DNA from 3 places in the Cytobacillus sp. Hm23 genome. Region 1 is predicted to be linked to each of the others. Evidence: riboswitches for the same ligand, from Rfam matches in the RefSeq annotation. Region 1 holds a riboswitch; each other region holds the start of a gene.

Region 1 (4,838 bases):
TGCTTTAAACGTTTCTATTGGATCTGGTAGCAACGTTTTTGAATCTCCAATTACTTCTACTTTTATCATATCACAAAGACCAGAAGCTTTTGCTAGCTTTGCAATACGAACAGCTTCTTCAGCCGTTGCTGCGCCAGCCGTATTTGGTAATAACTTATATTTACTAACGTCTAACTGTTCTAAAAAATTAGGTTGACTTTTTTCATAAATATTCATTCTTCGAACTGCAAAAGTTAACACCTCTGTATTCGATACATCAACAGCTTCCTTTTGTACCTCAAAACTAGAATATTTACCTGTTCCTAAAAATAAACGTGATGAAAATTCATATGGTCCAATTTTTAACATATTAACCTCCTCCTACAAAATGTACAATCTCAATTTTGTCATTATCATTTACTTGTGTATCTTTATGATCCTGCTTTTGTAAAATAGTAGAGTTTATTTCAACAATAACAATGTTATCCTCAAGCTCGAAGTGGTGGAGTACATCTGATATATTTTCTAAAGTATCAGGAACATCAACCCGATCACCATTAATAAATAACTTCATTCTCACACTCCTTTCTTTAACAACATTTGTCCAATCATAGATTGTTATTTTCTTATTTTCTAAAACCGTTGTTGATTTGCGTACAAAATCCAATCTGTTTCCGTAAGTTAGCTGTATATCTGAATAACAAAGCATACGGAAAAAAAACTACATTTAAAAAACAAAGCATTTAACGATCAATTCGAAAATGCTGCATTAACTCATGATCAAGGTCGATTCCTTCAACCAAATCAGCAGTAACACTGCCAGTTATAGGGGCTAGCAAAATCCCGTTACGATAATGCCCTGTAGCTATAATTAAGCCCTTCACATGTGGATGCTCCCCTAACAAAGGCATACCATCATACGTTTGAGGACGAATGCCTGACCATGCTTTTTCAAATTGAGTGTTGATGATTTCTGGTAAAATAATCGAAGCTTTTTCTATTAGACTACAAATGGAACCCGTAGATACTGTCGTATTGAATGTATTTGGGTACATTGTTGCTCCAATAATTATTCTTCCACCCTTTTTTGGAACTAGGTAACAATGGTGAGAAAAGATTGTTTGTGTTAACAAAGGTTTGTCAGTCTTGACAGATAAACATTCCCCTTTTACTGGATAGCTAGGCAATGACAACCCAGCTTGCTTGACAACCATGTCCGTCCAAGCCCCGCTAGCTACAATAATCCGTTCGGAATGGAATTCACCCTCGTTTGTAACAACACCTTGGATTTTATTGTTTTTTATGATTAATGAATAAACATTCGTTTCCTCTTTGATTGTAGCTCCTAACACCCTTGCTGCCCTAAAAAATGCAATCGTTAAATCATAAGCAGATACTTGACCATCTTTAGGTATACTCATAGCTCCTCTGACAATTGAAGACAGTGAAGGTTCATATGCTCTTACTTCTTCAGATGTTAAATATTCAGTTTGTTCCCCAATATTTTTTTGCAATTGAATAATGTGTTTTAATTGCTGCTCCTCTTCTTCACTTATTGCAATCTTGAGCATTCCTTTGTTCACATATCCAATATGGACGTTCGATTTGCTTTCTAATTCCTCGATCGTTGTAGGAAACATGCTCCTGCTTTTTTTAGCTAATTGAAATAGTGGCCCATCCTCAGTTAATTCCGCTTGAGCTGCTAACATCCCTGCAGCAGCACCAGAAGATTTACTACCTAATTGATCTTTCTCAATGACCAGCACATGGTGCCCTCGCTTTGCTAGATGATAAGCGATTGAGCCACCATTTATGCCCCCACCAATAACGATGGCATCATACGTTTTCTTCATGTAATCATCTCTTTCGATAACATTTTTGAATAATCTTTTATTGCTTCTATAGGCGTTTGGGCTAATAATACGCCTGACAATACTGCCACTCCATCTACTCCCCTATCTATCAGTTCAGGAATATGAAATGGTTTAATTCCTCCAATGGCAATTAAAGGTATCGATAGCTGTTTTTTAAATTCTTTGACACTATCAACCCCTTTAGCTATCACTCCTTTTTTAGAGGAGGTAGGATAAATATGACCATACATCACATAGTCAGCCCCTTGCAGTTCTGCTTCAACAGCCTCTTCTAATGAATGAACAGACTTCCCTATGCGAAGCTTTGGAAATACCCTTTTAACATCGCCTACTGATAAGCTATGATATGCTAGCTGAACACCACCTACTTCAGCAACTGAAGCAACATCAATTCGGTCATTTATGACTATTTTATTAAGTGGTACACTTTGTTGTATTAGTTGATTGATCGTTTGATATAAGTCTCTCGCTGACATTTGTTTTTCACGTAAGTGTATAGCATTTGCAAAAGGATGAATCTCACTAATAATCGAAACAAACGTGTTGATTGATTGTGTCCCAGTTGAAATAATATGTAGCTCTTTGTTTGCCATAAGACCTCCTTGTAAATTAATTTAATCAAGTATTTGAGCTTATTTTTTCAGCTCTAGACATTACTCACTAATAAACAGTCGCACTTATAAAGATGAGGGATGTACCAACTTTAAATTTACTCAGCAATCCAAACGGCTCATCGATATTGAGAATTACCCACATACTATAATTAGTGCCCTATCTCAAAAGACGCGATCGTCAAATAGGAAAATAACAATATTGAGATGTACATGTAACCTGCAACAGTCATAAACATAAGCAACTAAAAAACCCACTCTTGCGTAAGAGTGGGTTTACATGTATCGAATGCATGAATATTTGACGTTATTAATCCAATTCATGAATAATATGTCTCATACCTAATTCATAAATTAAGCATGAAGGCAAAGTCATTATCACATGTTGTCCACTTCCCTACGCTGGTGTCAGCCAGATCAGGTTCAAAGGGTCTGGAAACAAGATTCCATCTCAGTCTTCAATCAGACTCCCCTAGTGTTAATATATTTAGTTAGACTATCTCATAGTTCACTACAAAGTTTCCGAAGAGAGCCTTTAGTTATTTCTTTTCATAGTATAACACATGTACTAGATTTCTCAATTAATATATATGACAGTTAAGTGAATAACATGACTCTCAGCTTTTTACAAGTTATAAAATTTTTTATAGTCTTTCGAGAAAAAGAGATGTCCTGAACTTTAGTTCATAAACCCTCATGAAACTGTGCTAATTTATTAAAAGCAACAATTTGACGAAATAAACAAACTATTCAACTACTACAGCTGTTCCGAATGCAATGATTTCAGAGGCACCTGTCATAACATTAGAGGTTTCTAAGCGTAAACATATAATAGCATTCGCCCCTTTACTTTTTGCATCTTCTACCATCCTGCTAATCGCCCGCTGCCGAGCCTCATTCATGACTTCTGTATATTCTTTAATTTCTCCTCCAACAAGTGTCTTAAGACCTGCCATGATATCTTTACCAATATGCTTCGTTTGCACAGTATTTCCTTTAACAAATCCTATTAATTGTTTAATCTCTTTCCCTGGGACAAAATCAGTAGTTACTAAGATCATCTTGATCTTCCTCCTTTTTCTCTTTTAAACGTTCAATAAATAACAAAGTAAATAACAACAAAAAAATTACAAATGCGCTACCTAAAAGAAGTAGAGCTATTTTCATATTGATAAATAGGTAGACATATCCGAGAAGTTGAAAACAAACAATAATGAAAACTAACACATACTTTGTTGTTGTAATCAAATTGTCACCACCTCATAGCGCATAAACTCTAAATAAAATCCCAATCAAACATAGTACGCACAAACCTATAAAAAAGTTCAAATAAATATTTAGTGTCAATCCCCCAATGTTTTCATGCTGTGAAATCGTTGGGAATAGAAAAGGCTACAAACCATTCGTTTATAGCCTACTCAACGTGTTATTCTATTACTTGAATTGTTTCTTCTATATGGTCATGAAGCTCATCCTTTTTCATATGGACAGTCACATTATATTCACCGATGGTTTCAAAGGTTTTTTGCACCTTATATTCTCCTGCATTACCTTCAATAGCGTCAATATAATCATGCTTTTCTTGACCGTCCTGCCAAACTTCAAACTGAACCTCAGCTTTGGATAATGGGCTATTATCTAACTGGAGGTGAGCGATTAATGCTACTTCAGTATTTAATTTCACATTATCCATCGACATTAAATGAATTTTGAGCCCTTCGCCATGATTTGCTTCTTCATGCTCGCTAGACTCACTTTCCATGTTCTCATGACTATCTTCATCTTCCATATCCATACTCTCATTTGAGTCATCATTCATTACGCTTTCGCTCTCTTGCTGAACATCAGCCGAACCGACTGTTATATCTTCTGTGGGCATTGTATGTAATCCTCGTGCTGTAACGTGTGCCGTAACAGCATAAACACCTGCTTCAGCAAAGGTTTTGTTAATAAAATAAACCCCGTCTCCTTTGAGCTTTCCTTCTACTTCCTCTGATTCTTCTTCACCCATTTTTTTAATTTCAAAGGTCACACTATCAGCATCATTAACAAAACCTTCTCCCTGTGTTACTGTTGCGGATATTTCAACTTCATCCTGTGGATTAATTACATCTGGCTTCGTTTGAATTTCTACCTCAATCAATTCCAATTGAACAGGTGGTTCTTCTGTTTTAGAGCAACCAACTAACCCAATGATTAACATTACAACTATTACAAGTAACTTCTTCATTATTTAATTTATCTCCCCTTCTATCATTGATAAGTCCATTATTACCAATTTTATTATGTAAAAAATATCTAACAGTCATTTTACAATAAAATTGTGTTAGATCTGTGAAATTAACGCAAATGTATTTCTTTTTTCACAAATAGA
Region 2 (4,838 bases), on a different contig from region 1:
CCACGTGTGGCTCCATGTTGAAAACCCGCTTTCTTTAAAATCCTTGTATAAATTGATAGTTAGAATCACTCCAACAGTTATTAAAATAATGATCGGCCCCGATAGAATAATTAACCATTCTTTTTTCACCTCACCACTCCATTCCAGTTAATACGTTCAAGTTAAAAATACACTTTTCTTAACATCATTAAAATATATCCCACTTATAGAGATCAGTTCAAAAGATCCATAGGAAATATTTTCATTTTTTTCTTTTTATGGATATTAATGAAGTTTGATCTTATTTTATCATTAAATTCCATTTTATTTTGAATAAAAGTTATATTTATCGCCTTTTTACCCAATAGTAATAAAGATGGAAAACTATACATAGGAGGAATTAAGGATGGGTCGTGGTAAGCATTTTAATCATAAACGGAAAGGTTATAAAAACACCAAACATAAATTCGGACAAAATGTAGCAGCAAAACATAAAGAAGAAGCAGAATTTGCAATCGAAACAGTAGCTACGAGGAAAGATCGTCCAGTTTCAATTCACGTGGAAAAAGAATAAGTTTTGTTAGAAATAGTCTGTTAATGAAAGTTCATAGTAAAAACAAATGAGAAGTAAGCGCTATTCGCCTACTTCTCACTATATAGAAGATTTAGCCGTATATATTAGAGCCTGTTTGCGTAAATTCCTCTGCCTTTTGCTTCATTCCTTCTTCTATCACTACAGACTCATTTTTACCTTGGTCTTTTGCCATATCTCGAATATCTTGAGATATTCTCATTGAACAAAACTTAGGCCCACACATTGAGCAAAAATGGGCTGTTTTAGCACCTTCGGCAGGCAATGTTTCATCGTGATATTCACGTGCTCGCTCTGGGTCTAACGAAAGGTTAAATTGATCGTGCCACCTAAACTCAAAGCGTGCCTTAGAAAGTGCATCATCTCGATTTTGAGCACCAGGATGTCCTTTCGCAAGATCTGCTGCATGGGCAGCAATTTTGTAAGCAATAACTCCTTCGCGAACATCTTCTTTGTTCGGTAAGCCTAGGTGTTCTTTAGGTGTTACATAGCATAGCATCGCCGTTCCAAACCAGCCTATCATTGCAGCACCTATTGCAGAAGTAATATGATCATAGCCAGGTGCAATGTCTGTCGTTAATGGTCCTAGTGTGTAAAATGGCGCATCGTGACAAACTTCTTGTTGTTTATCCACATTTTCTTTTATAAGGTGCATCGGAACATGACCAGGTCCTTCAATCATCACTTGAACATCATGCTTCCAAGCAATTTTCGTTAATTCACCCAATGTTTCCAATTCAGCAAACTGCGCTTCATCATTCGCATCAGCAATGGAACCTGGACGGAGACCATCTCCTAAAGAAACTGATATATCATATGTTTTTAAGATTTCACAAATATCTTCAAAATGAGTATATAGAAAGTTTTCTTCATGATGTGCTAAACACCACTGCGCTAAAATGGAACCACCTCTAGAAACAATTCCTGTAGTACGCTTTGCAGTCATTGGTATATATCTCAAAAGTACCCCTGCATGAATCGTAAAGTAATCTACACCTTGTTCAGCCTGCTCAATTAATGTGTCACGATATACTTCCCACGTTAAGTCTTCCGCAATGCCATTTACTTTTTCAAGCGCTTGATAAATAGGAACTGTACCGACTGGAACTGGTGCATTTCTAATTATCCATTCTCTCGTTGTATGTATATTTTTCCCTGTAGACAAGTCCATCATCGTATCTGCACCCCAACGAATAGCCCATGTCATTTTTTCTACTTCCTCATCGATGGATGACGAGACGGCCGAATTGCCAATATTCGCATTAATTTTCACGTGGAAGTTTTTACCTATAATCATCGGTTCACTTTCTGGATGATTAATATTTGCTGGAATGATCGCACGTCCACTAGCTACTTCATCTCGTACAAACTCTGGGCTCATATTTTCACGTATAGCAATAAATTCCATTTCAGGGGTTATTATACCCTTTCTTGCATAATGCAATTGTGTAACGCATCCGCCACTTTTTGCTCGTAGAGGCTGCTTGTTAATATGTGGAAATTGTTCAAGATTTGAACGAGGATCTGATTCTAAATATCCATTATCCTCTGGCTGTATTTCACGGCCTTCATACTGTTCTACATCATTTCGTTTATTAATCCAGTCATCTCGTAGCTTTGGAAGACCTTTTCGTATGTCGACAGCATATGCAACGTCTGTATACGGTCCACTCGTATCGTATACTCTCACAGGTTCATTTTCTTCCTCGCCAAAAGTGCCACTAGTAGGGTGAAGCTCAATTTCTCTCATCGGAACTTTTACGCCAGCTTGGTGCCCTTGTACATAAACCTTCTTGCTACAAGGAAATGTCATATTTTGTGCAATACTTTCTTTTGTCATTGAAAATTCCTCCTCAATAATATGAATGAATCAACTGTCAGATAGTCGGTCTGAATGAAGTATACATCTTCCAACTATCTTATGAAATTGCTAACCCATACCAACTAAAAAAGGGTTCTCAAAATTGAGAACCCTTTTGTTGAAAGTAATTTATGACATAGCTAAAGTAATAATAAGCTGGTCGAATTCTACTTCCCTACGCTGGTATGAGCCAGATCAGGTTCTAAGAGTCAAAGAACTTTACCGCGCTCTTCTCTCAGTCCAAGCTATTGGACCCCCCTAGTAGTGAACATATGTTGTTATCGTTAATACTATAACACAATTAATATTGTTGTGAATAGAGAAAAAAGAAATTATACAATTTATTATTATTTTTCTTTAAGTTCACTTATCATCGCATTCAATAAATAATCAACTGATTGATGAAGGTTTAACAAACGCTTCCCCTTACCTTCATTATAAAAAGCTTGAACAGACAATGTTTGTAAATTTTCAATAGTCGATTCAATTTGCAATGGATAAATATATTTAGGGTTTTGTTCATTAATCCATTGCAAAGCACTGATTTTCCACATATCAAGAATTTTATTAACTTCATTAGCAAACGGATATACCTCACGATAAAAATCAACTTCAACATGAGTAAGCTCTTTTCTTTGCTCCAGTATATCTATGCATTTATTATTAAATGTCTTTAACATATTTGTTAATTTTATTAATTTTTCGTAATTTTCCATATTATTTTCTCCAATTAATCTACTTAAGTTTCCAGTATTATTATATCAATTCAATGGATTGATTGAAAGGATAGCGAGGGTATCTTTTGCTGAATTTCTTTGTGGGATTAGAGTGCAATGTCGATGATGTTATGGTCATATATATTTTCTATTTTATGAAGGTTATTTGATATAGTTTTAATATTCCTTTGTTGTTGCTCAACATATATACCTATGTGTTCTTCAACATGATTAACTAGCTTTTGATCTATTAATTCAAGATAGTCAAGCAATTCATCAAACACCGAATTCTGCAATTCTTTATTGGTCAATTCCATTTATTTTCTTCCTCCTCGTCAGTATATTTAACTTACTTACAATCATTGAACTAAACATATCTTCCTTTGACTTATACGTTATAGTTTCGTGATGTTAAGCTCTACACCTCCACGATTGACAAAACTAGAAGTAATTCAACAAAGAAAGTCGACAATTTTATATTTGCAACAATTCGACAACGCAGTTCGCATGAAAATAGCAGGATTGTTTACACTAATTGTTAGGAGGTGTTTTAGTTGGCCAAAAATAAAAACAAACAGCAGCAAAATACGCGAGAAAATAAACAGAAAGCAACGGGATATGGTAACCCAAAACTAGAAGGCCCTAATAAACCTGCTACTTAACTTGAAACTAAGAGATGAGGGCTAGCCTTCCCTCATCTTAATATATTACGTGTGAATCACCTCAAATACATGTCCTCATAGTACACTCTCCAATAGTTTACCTCACTCAAAAATTATATTTGTAACATTTTTATACGTTCATTCGTCTAATTGTTTGAGGCTAAATAACGTGTAACAAGAAGTTTATCACTTGCCATAACTTAAAAAAACACCTATACTTTTTTTTTAACATCATTATGATGACACTTTGTTAAAATCGTTACAATGTAGTTTTATTATTTGTTATGATAGTTGGTGAAGTTAGGTGAGGAGGATGAATCAGTGATTCGCTATCCGAATGGTAAATTATATAAAGAAAATCAAAATAAAGATACTAATACCGCTAAAAAAGCTTCATACAGTAATCGTGGTATGACTTTGGAAGAGGATATTAATGACTCTAATAATTATTATTTACTACACAATATAGCGGTTATTCACAAAAAGCCAACGCCAGTTCAAATCGTACAAGTTGACTATCCGAAAAGAAGTGCTGCTGTTATTAAAGAAGCGTATTTTAAGCAAGCTTCAACTACTGACTATAATGGTATTTACAAAGGTAGGTATATAGATTTTGAAGCTAAAGAAACTAGAAACAAAACATCATTCCCTTTGCAAAACTTTCACGACCATCAAATTAAACATATGCGTGATGTAATAAATCATAATGGATTGTGTTTTGTCATTTTACGATTTACTAAAAATGAGCAGATCTTTCTGCTAGAAGCTACCCACCTGTTAAGTTTTTGGGACCGTATGAAAAAAGGAGATAGAAAATCAATAACAAAACAAGAGATAGTGGATTTAGGTCATGATGTCCCGCTAGGCTATAAGCCCCGTATTGACTATCTTAACATATTAGATAATATTTATTTCTCATAACTATGCTACGAATTATTAAGTTGAAAGGTAGGAATACCACATGGCAAGTCAATCACAGTCAAGAACAGCACGTAAACAAGCTGAACGTAACCATAAAAGTAAACAAA
Region 3 (4,838 bases), on a different contig from region 1:
AGGATTAATTTTATGAAGCCAAGTTTCTTTATAGGTAAAATCAAATTGCATGACTTCCCCCCCTATCTGCTGATTGATAATTCTTTCGTTTGTCTTTGGAAAAATTGTTGAGAAGTACCATCAAAAATAAGTTCACCATCATCAACCAGCCAAACCCTAGTCGCAAAGTATTTCGCGATTTCCATGCTATGTGTAACCATTAAAACAATCGTTCCTTGCTTGCGCCAATGCTCGATTAGCTCTAAGATTGCAAATGTATTCTTTGCATCCTGCCCAAAGGTAGGCTCATCTAACAACACAATTTGCTGTTCTTTAACAATTGCAGCAGCTACACTAAGCCTCCGCTTCTGCCCCATTGATAATTGATATGGGTGTTGATCTCTTTGCTCATTCAAACGAAATTCATGTAACAAGGTGGTCACTTTTTCATCTATAGCATGGTCATCCAGCTTATCTAAGTGCAATGAAAAGGCAATTTCATCATAGACTGAATTTGTGACAAATTGAAATTCGGGATTTTGAAAAACAAATGTTAAGTAATCGGTTAATTTACCTATTTCCTTTACTTGTCTTCCTTCAATTGTATAATTACCTGTCGTTTTTATCAGTTGCATAAGTGAGTGAAGTAAGGTACTTTTGCCAGCACCATTCTCACCAACGATCGTAATCCATTCACCCTCAGAAATATTTGCGTTGTTTATATCAATTTTTACATTTTTTCCACGATACCCTTTGAATTGTGAAACGCTAACAAATGATTCTTCCAAAACAGGTACAGTAGGAATTTGCTTTGTTGTTCTGTCAATATAGTCATGCCAGGCATCAGGATACCATATACCTTGGTCAATTAGCTCTTGTTTATATGTAGACAGCACATACTCTTTAGGACCATCTGCCACGATTTCTCCATGTTCATTAAACAAAATAATTCGTTCGATAAAATCTAATACATGGTCAATATTATGTTCAACGACGATAACCGTTTTGTCACGGCTCACATCTTTTATCGTATCCCATATTTGTTTCGTCCCTTTTGGGTCAAGCATAGCCGTCGGCTCATCTAAAAATAAAACTTCAGGTTGAAGGGCCATCACTGAAGCAATCGCTAAGCGTTGCTTCATTCCTCCTGATAACGTTTGTATTGATGTATGGAGGTCATCTACTTCAAGCTTTACCATATTTACATATTCGCGAATTTTTTCGGGCATATCCTTCCGCTTAACCCTCAAATTTTCCAACACAAATGCAATTTCTTCATCAACGAAAGGCATACAAAATTGCGTGTCTGGATCTTGAAAAACATATCCCCAAGATTCCGGTGTAATAATTTCATCAGCTTTAATAGGTACTTCAATCGAATTTGGAATGATTCCTGATAACACTTGCAAAAGCGTAGATTTACCGCATCCCGAAGGGCCTAGAATTAATACTTTTTCCCCTTCATAAAAAGAAGAGGAGACATCTTTAAATAATAAAGATGCACTCCCAGTAAACTTTAAGCGTAAATTTTTCACACTTGTGATTTCTTGCATGTATAACACCTCAACTACTTATCCAACGCATCATAGTCTTCTTTTGATGCAGGACGAACTAAATTTGTAACACCAGTTGCTTCCAAAGCCTTAACGAGATAATATGCAAAAACACCAGCTATTATAATCCCACTGATTACTCGGAATCCAATGAATAATGTTAAATTCCAAGCTGCTAGATCACCAATATACCCTTTGTAATAATCCATCCCTATTGATGCTACTGCTGATGCAGCACCTGCAAGTGAAGCAATTAAGATATCATAGCGTTTATAACGTGCTGCTGCAAATATTAGTTCTGCAGCTAATCCTTGTAACAACCCATATAGCATTACTTCTAATCCGTATTCAGATCCCATGATAAATTCACCCGATGCAGCTGCCATTTCAGCAATAATTGCCACACCAGCTTTACGAATAACCAAAAAGGCAACAGTTGCTGCTATAAACCACATTCCATATGCAAGCTGATCTACTTGTAACCCAAATGCGCCTATCGTTTCATAGAATGTTCCCCATAATTTGTATACGATTCCAAATACGATTGCAATGACTATTGTAACTAAAATATCAGTTAATTTTAAACCTTTGTTCATAGTTATTTCCTCCTATCTTTAATATCAATCAAAAACGCTCTAAGTTGTTTTCCAAAATTACAAGCCAAAAACGAAATTTTTGCGATTGTCATCGTTTTATATTAGATAAGAGACCTCAGCAAGATTTTCCCACCTGTCTAACATGCTTTATTTGGATGTTGACATTGCTGAAACAGGCCAGGTTTCTTGTGTATATGCCATCTCCCAAAACATTAGTTCATATTGACTACTAATGATAAAGTGCTCCTGCATTTTTTCTCTATCAGCTTCTGTTACTTGATCAGCAATGTCATCAAGCAAATCGATGACTTCTTCAACTAATTTGCGGAACCAATCACCACCATATGTTTGAATCCATTGTTGGTATATAGGTTCAGTTGGATTTGCATGAACAAGCTGCTCTCCAATCTCATAATATAACCAGTAGCATGGTAACAAAGCAGCAATCGTGTCGCCTATATGCCCAGTATGTGCTGCACGATACATATGAGAAGTGTATGCATATGCTGTTGGTGCTGGTTTAAAATTAGCTTTTTCTTCTTCGGTGATACCTAGCTGAACCATAAAGTTCTTATGAAGAGATAACTCAGCTTCATTCGTACCGATCGCGTGAGATGCCATTTGGCTCACTATTTTTAGATCAGTTGCTTGTGATGCTGCTAATGTTTGCACTCTTGCAAAATGACTTAAGTAATAAGAATCTTGTAGAACATAATAGCGAAAGCGATCCAATGATAATGTCCCATCTGCAAGCTCTTTCACAAATGGATGATCAAAGCTCTTCTGCCAAATTTGGTCTGCTTCTTCTCTAATTTTTTTGGAAAACTTCATGATAAATTCCACCCTTCTTTTATAACATTCGCTTCACTAAGAGTAAGTCACCCTTATGATACAAAAGATGAAGTGGAAAATTTCTTGACAGCATATTGCCTATCCTTGTCTTTGTTTTCGTATATAACAAAACATGTTTATAATAAATAGTAAAAGTTCATGAATAAATAGCTTTGTTATAAAGTCATTAGAAAACAAAAACCACTCTACAATAGAGTGGAATTAGACGAATTGGAAAGTATTATCCAATATGTTTGTCATCAATCCACTTCCCTACGCTAGCATTAACTAGATCAGGTATAAGGGTTAAGGCAGCAAAGCCCCTCTCAGCAAACGTGATTTGCACCCCTAGTGGTAAGCGATATTTAATTTCACATACAACCTTACTATACTTTTATTATTTCCACAAGCAAAAGATTCCTACATACTTACTTCAATATTTTCCCTTTTATCCAAGATGATATAAATTAATATGACACGGAAGTTTGTTTTTTTATAACTTGATCTAAAGTAATACATATAACTGTACCTACTACTAATCCGTTATTTATAATTGGTCTTAACATAGATGGAAGTTCATTTATTGCTTGTCCAGGAATAAACAATAAACCAATGCCAACCAATAATGAAAACCCGATAATAAAATATTCTCTATCTCCTAATTGTGTAGATTGGTAATCTTTTAAAGCTAAACCAATCATGATAGTAAATGGGTAGAATAAAATTGCATAGCCGACTGGTTCGGGAATCATAGCAGCATATGTAGTAAACATTGGAATGAAACTAAGTAATATAATAAATACATTTCCTAAAATAAATGGTAAGCGATTAATTATTTTGGTCATTGCAATAAATCCCGCTGATCCAGAAATTGGTACACTGCCTATTGCAGAAAAAATACCACTTAACCATTGGATTATCCCCATAACAAAGCTGGCTTTATTGTAGTTTACAGCTTCATAATTTTTTGTATGTTCTTGTAGCTCTTTTTCTACAACATAAATCGAGGCTAGCATATTTGTTAATAATAGTAAGCCTATCATAATGGAAGTAATAATCATACCGCTATTAAATTGTGGCATTCCCCAAGCAAAAATCTGTGGTACTGAAATACCATTTGTAGTTGGCGGAATACTTTTTCCTAGCCGAAGCACAGCAAACAGCAGTGATCCAATGAGTAAACTTAGTAATACAGAATATCTTCGAAGAAATGGGACACGACTTTTTGCCAATAATATCGTGATAATTAAAACACAAACCGCAGGAATAGCAACTGAAAAGTCTACTGAATCTTGTTTATACCCTACTCCAAAAATACCGTTCATAAATGAACCACTTAGTTGTGCAACTAATAATAATAAATAAGTTCCAGTGACAATTGGAGTAAACAGCTTCTTCAAATGATTGATCAATTTAAAAATGGCTAATAAGATAAATAAAACTCCGCTTAGTATCATCCCCATTTCAAGCTGTTGTAAACCCTCATATGTACCAAGATTTCCAGCTTCAACAATACTTGCATAAACGATAAACACACCCCACCATAATCCTGCTGGACCTTCCATAATCGGTAAACGATGACCTAATACTGCTTGTAATAGACCTGAAAGACCTAAAACGAATAAAGTTCTTTGTAGTAATGTAGCGATTTCTGCTTGGGGTAACCCAAAGGAATTTCCAATAACTATAGGAGCCACAACACTTGTTGTAATTATAAAAATCATCCATTGTAATGATGAAAATAATAACCTCATAAAAAACCTCCATCCTATCATATATATTCAATTCAGGAAATTGTTAGTATAATTACTCATATTAACATACATTCAATTTGCCACAATACATGGAATCATCTAAATGTTGATCTATATCATTAAAT

What was found. A riboswitch is a leader RNA that binds a small molecule or an ion and turns the genes downstream of it on or off. The one in region 1 is predicted to bind thiamine pyrophosphate.
Region 2: another riboswitch for thiamine pyrophosphate. It lies ahead of thiC (phosphomethylpyrimidine synthase ThiC); the one in region 1 lies ahead of tenI (thiazole tautomerase TenI).
Region 3: another riboswitch for thiamine pyrophosphate. It lies ahead of tenA (thiaminase II); the one in region 1 lies ahead of tenI (thiazole tautomerase TenI).

Annotation. Positions count from the first base shown of each region.
Region 1 covers NZ_JBPXRQ010000070.1:9,089-13,926, forward strand. The annotation lists gene ACSVDA_RS23805 (thiazole synthase) at 1-348, opposite strand, end outside; gene thiS (sulfur carrier protein ThiS) at 350-688, opposite strand; gene thiO (glycine oxidase ThiO) at 723-1,832, opposite strand; gene tenI (thiazole tautomerase TenI) at 1,829-2,446, opposite strand; TPP riboswitch at 2,842-2,948, opposite strand; gene ACSVDA_RS23825 (YbjQ family protein) at 3,211-3,525, opposite strand; gene ACSVDA_RS23830 (hypothetical protein) at 3,506-3,712, opposite strand; gene ACSVDA_RS23835 (FixH family protein) at 3,891-4,694, opposite strand.
Region 2 covers NZ_JBPXRQ010000026.1:45,263-50,100, forward strand. The annotation lists gene ACSVDA_RS16100 (hypothetical protein) at 1-129, opposite strand, end outside; gene ACSVDA_RS16105 (hypothetical protein) at 386-553, shown strand; gene thiC (phosphomethylpyrimidine synthase ThiC) at 645-2,411, opposite strand; TPP riboswitch at 2,588-2,702, opposite strand; gene ACSVDA_RS16115 (DUF1798 family protein) at 2,780-3,148, opposite strand; gene ACSVDA_RS16120 (hypothetical protein) at 3,256-3,465, opposite strand; gene recU (Holliday junction resolvase RecU) at 4,132-4,731, shown strand; gene ACSVDA_RS16130 (transglycosylase domain-containing protein) at 4,772-4,838, shown strand, end outside.
Region 3 covers NZ_JBPXRQ010000064.1:2,046-6,883, forward strand. The annotation lists gene ACSVDA_RS23320 (energy-coupling factor transporter transmembrane component T family protein) at 1-51, opposite strand, end outside; gene ACSVDA_RS23325 (ABC transporter ATP-binding protein) at 63-1,532, opposite strand; gene ACSVDA_RS23330 (ECF transporter S component) at 1,547-2,128, opposite strand; gene tenA (thiaminase II) at 2,276-2,959, opposite strand; TPP riboswitch at 3,213-3,319, opposite strand; gene ACSVDA_RS23340 (purine/pyrimidine permease) at 3,427-4,713, opposite strand.